3 regions of the Geobacillus sp. DSP4a genome follow, and region 3 is predicted to be linked to each of the others. Evidence: predicted binding sites of a transcription regulator. Region 3 holds the regulator's gene; each other region holds the start of a gene.

Region 1 (4,354 bases), on a different contig from region 3:
TCCCTACGGATGAAATTTCGCTCTTTGGGCGGCCAAATCCTGCTTATCTTCATTATACCATGCGGGAAAGGAAAAATCCTCTCCCGCTTGGGTTCAATAAAACACGATCGTTTTGTTTCCGTGGATGATGACCCGGTCTTCCAAATGCCATTTGAGCGCCCGGGCGAGCACGGTTTTTTCGATCAGGCGGCCGATCCGCTTTAAATCGTCGGGATGGTGGCGGTGGTCCACGCGGGCGACGTCTTGCTCGATGATCGGCCCTTCATCCAAATCGTCGGTGACGTAGTGCGATGTGGCGCCGATCAATTTGACGCCGCGCTCATACGCCCGCTCATACGGACGCGCGCCAATAAAGGCGGGCAAAAATGAGTGGTGGATGTTGATGATCCGTCCCGGGAATTCAGCGACAAACGCCGGCGACAAAATTTGCATGTAGCGGGCAAGCACGATCGTGTCGATCTGATAGTCACGAAGCAGACGGATTTGTTCGGCTTCGGCGTCCGCTTTCGTTTCTTTCGTCACCGGAATATGCACATACGGGATGCCAAACGACTCGACCGTCTCGCGCAAGTCGGGGTGGTTGCTGATGACAAGGGCGATGTCGGCGATCAGCTCTCCCGCCTGCCATTGCCAAAGAAGTTCAAGCAGACAATGCTCGGCTTTGGAGACAAAAATCGCGATTCGCCGAATGTCGTTGTGCAGCCGAAGCTGCCAACGCATCTGAAATTCAGCAGCGATCGGGGCGAACGCCGCTTCGATCTGGTCTTTTCGTTCCGTGATGTTCGGGCAGTCAAACTCCAAACGGAGGAAGAACGTCCCCCCTTTCGGATCGGTCGAGTATTGGCTCGATTCGACGATATTGGCGCCTTGCTCATACAAGAAGGACGTGACCGCGGCGACAATACCTGGACGATCCGGACAGGAAATGAGCAGGCGGGCGCGATCTTCATAGCCTTGCAAAAATGATTGCCAGCGATGTTGGCGAAATGTCGTCATGTTGTTCTCTCCCTTTTCTTTCCGTCGTTTGGTTTTCATCATACAAAAAAATCATCCGCTTGCCAACTGCACGGTCCATCTTTTTTGCAAGAAAAGCCGCCTTTGCCCCTGCGGCGGAAGGGGCGATATTCAAAAGAACATCTCCCCTCGAGTAAAATGGCAGATCAAAGGGTGTCTCGTTATGTAGGAGACACCCTTTGATCTGCCCGTGATCAGTCTTTCGTCAAATCGCCGGCCGGGCCGAAAAATTCGTAATGGATGCGTTCTTCTGGCACGCCCCACTCTGCTAAGGCGCGGTAGACCGTTTTCATAAATGGCACCGGGCCGCAGAAATAAAAGTCAGCGTCGCGAGTCGGAATGACCGTTTTCATCCAAGCAAGGTCGATCCGTCCTTCTTTGCCGAAATGCGGATGACGGCGGTCGTCTTCAGACGGCGATTCGTAACAGAGATGGTAGGCAAACGACGGGCGTTTGGCCAATGCCCGCAACTCTTCGTCAAAGGCTTGCACGCGGCCGTTTAGGGCAGCTTGAAGAAACGTCACCGGACGATTCGGCTGACGGATGGCCAATGTATTCGCCATGCTTAAAAGCGGAGTGATGCCGACGCCGCCGCTGATAAAGACGACCGGCGTTTCTTTGGTGAGATCAAGCGTAAAGTCGCCGGCTGGAGCGCTTAACTCGACGACATCGCCTTCGTGAATGTGGTCATGCAAATAGTTCGACACGATGCCGGCCGGTTTTTCCGCTGTAGCTGCTTCCCGTTTGACACTGATGCGGTAATACCCTTTTCCAGGTGCATCCGATAAGCTGTATTGGCGAATATGCGTATACGTCTCGCCCGGAATCGACAGTTTGACGCTCACGTATTGACCCGGCAAATAATCACTGATGGCCTTGCCGTCTTCCGGCTCCAAATAAAACGAAGTAATGACGCCGCTTTCTTTCACCTTTTTCACGACGACAAATCGGCGAAAGTCACGCCAGCCGCCGTGCTTGGCCGCAGCTTCATCGTAGAGCTCCTTCTCGACTTGAATGAAAACAGCGGCAATGGCTTCATACGCTGCCGCCCAAGCCGTTATCACGTCATCAGTGGCAGCGTCGCCGAGCACGTCTTTGATCGCTAGCAGCAAGTGCCTTCCGACAATCGGGTATTGTTCCGGTTTAATGCCTAAACTCCGGTGTTTATGGCCGATTTGCCGCACGACCGGCAAAATGGCGTCCAATTGATCGATATAGCGCGCTGCCGCGTACACGGCTGCCGCCAAGGCGCGTTGCTGCCGCCCTTGTTTTTGGTTGGCATGGTTGAAAATATTCAACAATTCTGGATGGTTCGAAAACATCAATTGGTAAAACCGTTTGGTAATCTGTTCGCCGTGCTGCTCCAACACCGGTACGGTCGATTTGACGATCTCAATCGTTTTTGGGTGCAAAGCCGTTGTCGTAGCCATGTTTCATCTCCTCGCATAAAACATGTATTTTAAATACATGTTTTATTCAATCATACGCATAGTGAAAAAGCAACGTTTCAAATACATCTTTAATAAATTGTTCACAATTCCCTCGCACAGACAGGTGTGATACAATGGAAGCAACCATCTTGTCTAAAGGTTGTGGATGACCATGCAGCTGACGAACTATACAGAATATGCGTTGCGTGTGCTGCTGTTTTTAGGAACGCTCGATGAAGGCGAAAAAACAAATATCAAAGAAATTTCCACTGCGTTTTCCCTCTCTGATCATCATTTAAGCAAAATCGTCCATGAGCTCGGCAAGCTTGGCTACATCGAAACGATCCGCGGACGCAACGGCGGGATTCGCCTGGCGAAACGGCCGGAGGAGATTGTCATCGGTGCGGTCGTTCGCGAGACGGAAGACAATTTGTCGCTTGTGGAGTGCTTCGCCGCTCACGGTAATGAATGCGTGCTGACGCCTTCATGCCGGCTCCGTTTTGCGCTTCGCGAGGCGTTAGAAGCGTTTTTGCGTGTGCTCGATGCGTATACGCTCGCTGATTTGCTTGAAAACCGTACGTCGCTTCGTGCTTTGCTTGGGGAGCGGCGCGATCGATAGACACTCTCCGGCCGGGTGCCGGGGAGTGTTATTTTTTGCCGAACAGGCACACTATAAGCAAGCATCGCCGCATGAAGGGAGACGGAACGATGGAATCATACGATGTCGTGGTCGTCGCCCGCCGTCTCAGTTTATGATGGAAACGAAAGGAGGAGGAAAAGATGCGAAAACGATGGATGATGCCGCTTGCCGCCATTTGCGCGTTAGCGGTCAGCCTTTGTGCCGGCTGCGGCGGCCAAGACGAGGAGCGGCCGGAAAAACGCAACCAGTCGTCGAACATGGGCGGCGGGATGAACACGTCCGGCACCGGCCGGCAAACCCCTTTGTTTGCCACAAGATGAAGAATATATTAAGATTAGAAAGGTGTGAAAACATCTGCATGACTAAAGGAGGTCACAATGAAACACGAAGGAAGCGCTTTACCCCCTTACTTGCATATGGGCAACGGAGAGCTTTGGCTCACCGAAGATGACCGCGACAATTTGAAAATTAGCTACCGGATCAAAGAGGTGATCTTTGCCGAGCCATCCGAGTATCAGCATGTCATGATTTTGGATTCGTATGATTTTGGCCGCATGCTCGTACTGGACGGCGTCGTGCAAACGACCTCGATTGACGGCCATATTTATAATGAGATGATTTCGCACGTGCCGCTTCAGTTTCATCCGGAAGCCAAACGGGCGCTGATCATCGGAGGGGGAGACTGCGGGGCAGCCAGAGAAACGGCTAAGTATGCCCGCCTCGAGGCGATCGAGATGGTGGAAATTGATGAGAAGGTCGTCCGGGCGTGCAAAGAACATTTGCCGGCCGTCTCCGGCAATTTGTCCGACCCGCGCGTCCACTTCATTTATGGCGACGGTGTCGCCTTTGTGCGCGGAAAGGAACGCGAGTACGACGTCATCATGATCGACTCCTCCGACCCGGTCGGCCCGGCTGAGGCGCTGTTTTCACCGGAGTTTTATGCCAACGTGCACCGGGCATTAAAAGAGGACGGGCTCATGGTGTGCCAAAGCCAGTCGCCCATTTTCCATCTCGATATTTTGAAGCGGACATACCGCAACATTCGCGAATTGTTCCCGCATGTGCTCGTGTACACGGCGGTTGTGCCGACGTACCCGGGCGGATTGTGGAGCTTTACAATTGGCTCGAAACGGCCGCTTGAGCTGCCGAAGCAAACAGCGATTCCCGAAGATACAAAATACGTCAATGACGCCGTATTCCGCCAATGCTTCGCGTTGCCTTCCTTTTTGCGCGCTGCGCTGGAGACAGAGAACGAAAACACGGGAAAATG
Region 2 (4,354 bases), on a different contig from region 3:
ATGAATCGCCCCATCAAGACTCGTCGAGCGCGGTTCGTCAAACGATTGTTCCAGCTGCTCTTTCACACGCTCCAATATTTCTTTCATGATCGCCCATCCTTTCTCTATTCGTTGTCATCCGCTAGTGTGGGCGATTCGCCGCAAACTATGCATCCTTGTCTCCACCTCGTTCAGTCATTGACCCGCGCATCTTTCAATCCGGCCCAAAAGGCGGCAACGACGGAAAGTGCAACAATCAGCAGCGGCGCATACATAATCAAAAACGTTTGCATCATCCTTTTCCTCCTTCCCATTTTCCTTTGACATACGCCTTGTTAAACAAAAAGAGGCGCATCAACAAATACAAAGACGGGATGAGAAGCAAGAACCCGGCGATAAACGCAACAATTAACGCCATCGCCATCGTTTCATTGGTGAACCCGTCATAAATCGTTAAATGCGGGTAAAGCAAATACGGGTAATGCGAAATGCCGTACGCATAAAACGCGAACGCGTATTGAAACAACAGCGCAATAAACGCCCAGCCGAACCGCCGCTGCCGCCAAAGCAGCCAAACGGTAATGACAAAAAACAAAAAGGAAATGACCAGCATCCACGCCACATTCCATAGGTTGGCGTAATGCTCGGGATTATGGTAGCGGAGCTGGTAAATAATGAGCAGCGCTGACAACATCGTCGGCCCGCTCCAAAGAAGAGCGTAGCGGCGCAACAGCTCCCGCGCCCGCTCATCCCCGGCCTCATTCGCATAATACGTCAAAAACACGGCGGAAATGTACAAGACGCTTGTGACGCTTAACAACACGATGCTCCATGACAAAGGGCTTGCAAACAGTTTCCCGTAATCCAGCGCAACGGCCTCTCCGCGCCTCTCGACAAATCCGCCTTCCGAAATCGTCAAGACGATCGACAGCGAGGCGGGAATCAACAAGCCTGTCAGCCCGTAAACGAGCAAATACCAGTTCCGCTCCGTTCCCCCGTAGGTGTGAAACGCATAGTACGAGCCGCGAATGGCGAGCAAAACAATCGAAATGCTGGCCGGAACAAGCAGCACTGAGCCATAATAATACGCCGTCTTCGGAAAGAATCCGACGATCCCGACAAAGAAAAAGACGAGAAAGACGTTTGTCACTTCCCATACCGGCGACAGATAGCGCTGAATGATGCGGTGCAAAATATGCTGTTTGTTTGCCCAATGGCTATAGGCGCTGAAAAACCCAGCCCCGAAATCAATCGAGGCAACGATAATGTACCCGAACAAAAACAGCCATAACACCGAAATGCCAATGACTTCGAGCGTCATGGCGCCACCTCCCCATTATTGGCCCGCTCTGCCAGCTCCCGTTCAACCGGGTTGCGGCGGAACATACGGATGAGCACTATTGCGCTCGCAATTACTAACACCATATACAAAAGGCAAAACAACACAAGCATCGTATCCACATGCGCCGACGATGTCGCTCCTTCCGCCGTTTTCATATAGCCACGCAAAATCCACGGCTGCCGCCCGACTTCCGCTAAGTACCATCCCGCCTCAATCGCAGCCATCGCCAGCGGCCCTCCCGCCACCAACAGTCCAAAAAACCACTTTTTCGCCGTCCACTTCCAGCGGAAAATCGATCCGAGCCAATACGCGGCTGCGACAACCATTAAAAACACCCCGATCGTGACCATCACATCGAATAAGTAATGAATGTACAGTGGTGGGCGTTCATCTTCCGGAAATTCGTTCAGCCCGGTCACAACCGCCCCCGGGTGGTTGTGCGCCAAAATGCTTAACGCATATGGGATTTTAATGGCATACTTCACCTCGCCATCCTCTGTCAGCATGCCAAACAACACGAGGGGCGCGTGGGAGCTCGTTTCAAAATGCCATTCAGCGGCCGCCAGCTTTTCTGGCTGGTATTCGGCTAAAAATTTGCCCGATAAGTCGCCAATCAATGCACTGGCTACCGAAAAAATAAAAGCTGTTTTCATCATTAAATGAAGTGCCTTGCGATGATAAATGTGACGATTGCCTTTCCATAAATGCCAAGCGGCGATCGAAGCAAGCACGAATGCTGACGTCATATACGAAGTCGCTAGCACATGGGCGACTTTCGTCGGCATCGCTGGGTTGAACATAGCCGCGATTGGATCGATGTTGACAAGCTCGCCGTTTTTAAATTCAAACCCTTGCGGCGTATTCATAAACGCGTTCACCATCGTAATAAACATGGCTGATGCTGAAGACCCAATTGCCACCGGGATAAGCAAAAGCAAATGTTTTTTCTGATTTTCGAACCGATCCCATGTATACAAATAAATGCCGAGGAAAATGGCTTCAAAAAAGAAGGCGAACGTCTCCATGAACAGCGGCAAGCTGATCACTTGGCCAGCCAGCTGCATAAAGTTCGGCCATAAAAGCGACAGCTGCAAGCCGATCGCTGTTCCTGTCACCACGCCGACCGCTACGGTGATGACAAAACCGCGCGTCCAGCGGCGAGCGAGTAAGATGTAATGCATATCATTTTTGCGAATCCCAACCCACTGGGCAATGGCGATCATCAGTGGAATCCCGACGCCGATCGTGGCATAAATGATGTGGACCGTCAGCGTCAATCCCGTCAAAATACGGCTAAGCAGCACCGGATCGTAACCGTTCACGATTCATCCCCCCTTATGAAAACAAGCGACCAATCAAGGAAAGCAAGACAACAGCCGCAACAGCAAAGCTAACGAACACAAGCGTTTTTTCATGCCGCTTCCACATATCCATCCCCCCGAGCGAACAAACAGTGGTGAAGAATTTGTGACAACCATCACAAATTATCCACTTCATATTATTTCATAAAATCGGGGACGCTATCCGGCATGATTTCGAATAATTTGTGTCATTTTTCACATATTCATCGTGACAAACAAAAAAAGCAGGAGATCCCTGCCCTCATGTTATAAATATTTCCGATGCACCGTTTTCCCGTCATACGTAAACAACATCGGCTTTTCCTCGACGACCGTCTCCATATGGACCGGACGGCCCCACAACTGATAAATGTATGGGAGCACTTTTTCTAAATACTTCAGATCGAGTTCGATTCCTTCATACCAATGCTTCAAATACAACTCTCCGTTGCGCATATAATCGCCGTCATTGACCGTGATATACGGGAATCCGCCGTTCACCCGCATGCTGACGAGTTGGTCGCGGATATGATCCCAGTTTTTGTCGACGATTTTATATTCTTTCCCCTGTTTTTGGAACAAATACATATCTTCGCGCATAACGAGCTCTTTCGTTAAATAGTTGCGCAAAAACGAAATGTCGGATTCGAGTTCGCGCACTTCAAAAATTTTCGCCCTCCCCGCCCCCGGCTTGACGCCGTATTTTTTCATCTCCTCAGTCGGGTTGTTCCACCGCTCTTCAATGTCTTCAAAAATTTTCAGTCCTAAATAATACGGATTGATGCCAGTGCGCGACGGTTGCACGACGTTGGCGTTCAGTTTCGCAAATTCAATCGCCTCATCGCTCGTCAAATCCATCTCGCGCAAAATGCGCTGATGCCAATACGTCGCCCAGCCTTCGTTCATGATTTTCGTCTCCAGCTGCGGCCAAAAATAGAGCATTTCCTCGCGCATCATCGTCAAAATGTCGCGCTGCCAGTCCTCGAGTTCACGGCTGTATTCTTCGATAAACAGCAAAACGTCTTTTTCCGGCTGCGGCGGAAACTTGCGGCGCTTTTTCCGCGGCGGCTCTTTCGGTTTGTTTCGCTCATCGAGCGTCCATAAATCGTCATATGGCGTGGATGTCTTAGGCGGGGCTTCTTCCTCATACACCTCTGTATCCTCCCACGTCCATGACAACTTTGGCCGCAACAGCGACGGATCGATATGCTCCTGAATGGCCAAGACGGCATCCAAAAATTTTTCCACTTCCCATTTTCCGTATTGGTGCTCATAATGTTTGATCCGCTCTGCTGTCGCCGCCATGCTTTCCACCATCTCCCGCTTCGTGTTGCTGAAGCGGACGTTGTTTTTGAAAAAGTCGCTGTGGGCCAACACATGGGCGACGATCAGCTTATTTTGGATGAGCGTATTCGTATCGAGCAAAAACGCGTAGCAAGGGTCCGAATTGATGATGAGCTCGTAAATTTTGCTTAACCCTAAATCATAGTGAAGCTTCATTTTGTAAAACTGTTTCCCAAAGCTCCAGTGGGAAAATCGCGTCGGCATCCCATAAGCGCCAAATGTATAAATAATGTCAGCCGGGCAAATCTCATAGCGCATCGGGTAAAAGTCCAACCCAAATCCTTCTGCGATTTCTGTAATCTCCGCAATCGCTCGTTCCAGCTCTTTCAGCTCGTCCTGCCGCATCCAT
Region 3 (4,354 bases):
AATTGGAAAACATGATGCGCCAAGCGGAACTGCCGCTGGCCATTTGGAGGATTTGGCTATGACGCGCCATCCGCGGCTGTTTTCTGTTCCGTATTTCATCTTGGGCTTCCTGTTTACGTATTTGGCGATCGAAAGCGTTCATGAAACGATTTGGAACGTCTCAACCATCGCATTGGCGGCGCTGGCCGCTTTTGATTTCGGCACCGCCTTTCGCTTGTTCTTCACACCGAGACAATAAAACCCTCCCCATTTGGGGAGGGTTTTTGCCTGGCGCCGTATGAACCGTCCTCTTGATGCTGCCCTCAATATGGATCGCCGCTTCCTTCCTCCGCCGCTAATTGCGCCTTTCGATAGCCGATTTTGGCAACCCAGATGCTCCCCTCATACAAAAGCGTCAGTGGAATCATGACGATCACTTGCGACAACACATCCGGCGGCGTAATGGCGGCCGCTAAAATAAGCAGCGCCAAATACGCATACTTGCGGATGCGAACAAGAAGCTGCGGCGTAATAAGCCCTAAGCGGGTGAAAAACAGGACAACAATCGGCAGCTGAAACACGATGCCAAACGGCAGCACGAGCTGCAGCAAAAACTGAAAATATTCGTTAATGCCGATCATCTGTTGAATGCCGAGCCGTTCCGCCAGCTGATTCATAAACCGGACGACAAATGGAAACAAGACGAAATACGCAAAACCAACCCCGGCTAAAAATAGAATGATCGATGCTGGAATGTAGCTGAGCGTTGCTTTCCGCTCTTTTTCATACAGCCCCGGACTGACAAACGCCCAAATTTGATAGAGCAGCACCGGAGCGGTCAGTACAGCGGCGATGACAAAGGCAAACTGAAAATACACTTTAATCGGATCGGTGAGGCGGAACGCGTTCATCGTCAGCTGTTTCGCTTCCGCAGTGTGCTGCAAATACACAATGACGTCATCGACAAAAAAGAAGCTGGCTACAAGCGCCGCAACGAAAAAGAGAAGCACGATGATCAGCCGTTTCCGCAGCTCTCCGAGGTGTTCATACACGGACATTTCTTTGTCATTCATCGTTTCCCCATCCTGCCTTGTCATCGGTCGGTTTTTGTTTCTTCGTCATCAGCGAGCCCTTTTGTGGCGTCTTTAAACTCGCGAAGCGACTGGCCGAACGACCGCCCCAACTCCGGCAGCTTTTTCGTGCCAAACAGCAACAAAATGACAAGAACGAGCAACAAATATTTCATGTGTTGTTCTCTCCTTTTTACGATGGCGATGGATAGTTTTTCAAAAAATAGACGAGCGACTGCAGCTCAATGGCTAAATCGATATGATGGACGCGAATATGGTTTGGCACGTTCAGCCGCGCCGGAGTAAAGTTTAAAATGCCTTTAATTCCTTGCGCGACAAGGCGGTCAGTCAGCGCTTGAGCCGCGGCGGCCGGCACGGTTAAAATCGCGACCGGAATGTCGCCGCGAAGCCGCTCCTCCAGCTCATCGAGATGATAGACCGGCACCCCGCCGACTGTCGTTCCGACCTTCCGTTCATCGACATCAAACGCCATGACAATTTTCGTGTTGTTATTTTTCGAAAAGTTGTAGTTTAAAAAGGCGGTGCCTAAATTGCCGACGCCAAACAAGGCGACTTCGGTCACCTCATCCTCTTCAAGCGTCTGGCGGAAAAACGACAACAAATAATTGACATTATACCCGTATCCCTTTTTGCCAAGCGCGCCAAAATACGAAAAGTCGCGGCGAATTGTTGCCGGATCGACTTTCACCGCCTCGCTCAGCTCAGCGGAGGACACGCGCTGCTTCCCTGAGGCATGTAAATTTTTCAAAAACCGATAGTATAACGGCAGACGCTTGGCAGTCGCCTGCGGGATTTTCGGTTGTTCGTTGCTCATCGTTTCATCCCCCAGCTAATCGGTTTTCCGTCGATAATGGCCGGACTTCCCGCCCGTTTTTTCGACCAAATACGTTGGACCGATCGTCATTCCTTTATCGAGCGATTTGCACATGTCGTACACAGTCAATGCGCATACCGAAGCCGCCGTCAGCGCTTCCATCTCCACTCCTGTGCTCCCTTTCGTTTTGACCGTCACGGTAATCACAAGTTTATACGCTTCCGCCTCTTTTTCCCAAGCAAAGGCAATATCGACGCCTTTTAACATAAGCGGATGGCACATCGGAATAAGATCGGCCGTTTTTTTCGCCGCCATGACCCCGGCCACCTGGGCTACCGCCAGCACATCACCTTTCTCAATGGCATTGTTCGTCATCTTTTCGTAAATCTCTTCATTGACGGTGACGCTCGTTCTCGCCACCGCTATCCTGATCGTATCTTCCTTGTTCGTAATGTCGACCATTTTCGCCCGGCCTTGTTCATTGAAATGCGTAAACGATGACAAGACAATCTCCTCCATTTATCACTATACACCATTTTTCGTTATCTGTCTTTGACCGTTTTCGCGACTTACGTTAAACTATTCGCGAGGTGACGGACATGATCATTTTGCAAGTGAATGGAATCACGAAATATTTTGGCGCTGACCTTATTTTATCGAATATAAAACTAGAAATACAGTCCCGCGCCCGCATTGCTCTTGTCGGCCGCAACGGCGCAGGCAAATCGACGCTGCTGAAGATCATCGCCGGCGAACTTTCTTCCGACAGCGGTGAAATCATCAAGCCAAGCCATATCAAAATCGGCTATTTGGCGCAAAACAGCGGGCTCGACTCGTCACGCTCCATTTGGGACGAGATGCTGGACGTATTCGCGTCGCTCCGGGCGATCGAAGCGCAGCTGGCAGAGCTCGGCGCCCAGCTTGGCGACCCGGATCTGCTCGCCGATCCGTCCCGCTACGAAAAAACGCTTCAAGCGTATGACAACTTGCAAGAGCAATACAAAGAACAAGGGGGCTATCAGTATGAAGCCGACATCCGCTCTGTTTTGCACGGGCTGCAATTTTCGTCATACGATTACCAAACAACGCCCGTTTCCTCGCTAAGCGGCGGACAGCGGACGCGGCTCGCCCTTGGAAAACTGCTGTTGGCCAAGCCGGACTTGCTCATTTTAGACGAGCCGACGAACCATTTGGACCTCGATACGCTCACATGGCTCGAGCAATATTTACAGGCATACCCCGGCGCCGTTCTGCTCGTTTCCCATGACCGCTACTTTTTGGACAAAGTCGTCACCGAAGTGTACGAGCTGTCCAACGCGACGCTTAAGCGGTATAGCGGCAATTACAGCCGCTATTTGGAGCTTCGGGCCGAGCAATACGAACAAGAGCTAAAACGATACGAAAAGCAACAGGAGGAAATCGCCCGCCTCGAAGACTTCATCCGGCGCAACATCGCCCGCGCCTCGACAACGAAACGGGCGCAAAGCCGGCGAAAGCAGCTCGAAAAAATGGAGCGGCTTGAACGCCCGGCCGGAGATGAAAAATCAGCTTCTTTTTCTTTTGCGATTGAGCGGCCGAGCGGCCATGAGGTGCTCACCGCAGAGCAATTGACCGCCGGCTATCGCGAAGGCGCACCGGTCATCCGCCAAATCAGCTTTCGCATCACACGGGGGGAGAGTGTCGCCTTGGTCGGACCAAACGGCATCGGCAAGTCGACATTGTTGAAGACGATCGCCGGAAAGCTCCCAGTCCAATCCGGAAAGCTCCGGTACGGTGCAAATGTGAAAATCGGCTATTACGACCAAAACCAGGCGGAACTGTCGACAAACAAACGAGTGCTCGACGAGTTGTGGGACGCCTACCCGGACAAAACCGAAAAAGAAATTCGCACCGTGCTCGGCAACTTTTTGTTTTCCGGCGACGACGTCTTAAAACCGGTTTCCGCCTTAAGCGGCGGAGAGAAAGCACGCCTGGCGCTCGCCAAACTCATGCTGCAAAAAGCCAACGTTCTCTTGTTGGATGAACCGACCAACCATCTCGACCTTGACAGCAAAGAGATGCTCGAGCAGGCGCTTGTCGACTATCCGGGAACGATCTTGTTCGTCTCCCACGACCGCTATTTCATTAATCGCATCGCGACAAAGCTGTTTGAACTCTCGGGTGATGGGCTTGTCGAATATTTAGGAGACTATGACTATTACGTGGCGAAAAAAGAAGAAATGCGCGAATTGGCGCGCCTGGACTCCCACCCACCCGCATCACCGGACAGCGGCGAAACAGCCAAATCCACATACGAGCAAGAAAAAGAGGAAAAAAGACGACAGCGCCAACGGCAGCGCCGTCTGGAAGAGATCGAAGCCGAGATCGCCGCACTGGAAGCACAAATCGCTGAAACCGAGCAGCAGCTGTGCGACCCGTCTGTATACGGCGATTATGAAACCGTGCAGCAGCTCACGCAAGAAAACGAAAA

The links. Region 3 encodes Rex, which represses fermentation and respiration genes when NADH is low (regulators of the CRP and FNR family bind a similar motif). Its sites were predicted from a motif close to TTGTGAAATATTTCACAA; they were not measured.
Region 1: nsrR (nitric oxide-sensing transcriptional repressor NsrR) is a predicted target of Rex. The motif match lies at 2,534-2,551, and genes of this name have one in related genera.
Region 2: ETC02_RS05800 (cytochrome ubiquinol oxidase subunit I) is a predicted target of Rex. The motif match lies at 2,866-2,883, and genes of this name have one in related genera.

The regions. Positions count from the first base shown of each region.
Region 1 covers NZ_SDLD01000067.1:132-4,485, reverse strand. Annotated here, with positions in the region: gene purU (formyltetrahydrofolate deformylase) at 94-996, opposite strand; gene ETC02_RS15565 (hypothetical protein) at 947-1,129, opposite strand; gene hmpA (NO-inducible flavohemoprotein) at 1,209-2,444, opposite strand; gene nsrR (nitric oxide-sensing transcriptional repressor NsrR) at 2,617-3,063, shown strand; gene ETC02_RS15550 (hypothetical protein) at 3,225-3,404, shown strand; gene speE (polyamine aminopropyltransferase) at 3,462-4,354, shown strand, end outside.
Region 2 covers NZ_SDLD01000011.1:26,293-30,646, reverse strand. Annotated here, with positions in the region: gene ETC02_RS05810 (hypothetical protein) at 1-87, opposite strand, end outside; gene cydS (cytochrome bd oxidase small subunit CydS family protein) at 171-272, opposite strand; gene ETC02_RS05805 (cytochrome d ubiquinol oxidase subunit II) at 272-1,300, opposite strand; gene ETC02_RS05800 (cytochrome ubiquinol oxidase subunit I) at 1,297-2,643, opposite strand; gene ETC02_RS05795 (SpoVR family protein) at 2,929-4,350, opposite strand.
Region 3 covers NZ_SDLD01000045.1:4,011-8,364, reverse strand. Annotated here, with positions in the region: gene ETC02_RS13895 (CPBP family intramembrane glutamic endopeptidase) at 1-62, shown strand, start outside; gene ETC02_RS13890 (YdiK family protein) at 59-238, shown strand; gene tatC (twin-arginine translocase subunit TatC) at 303-1,052, opposite strand; gene tatA (twin-arginine translocase TatA/TatE family subunit) at 1,073-1,225, opposite strand; gene ETC02_RS13875 (redox-sensing transcriptional repressor Rex) at 1,243-1,884, opposite strand; gene moaC (cyclic pyranopterin monophosphate synthase MoaC) at 1,900-2,388, opposite strand; gene ETC02_RS13865 (ABC-F family ATP-binding cassette domain-containing protein) at 2,484-4,354, shown strand, end outside.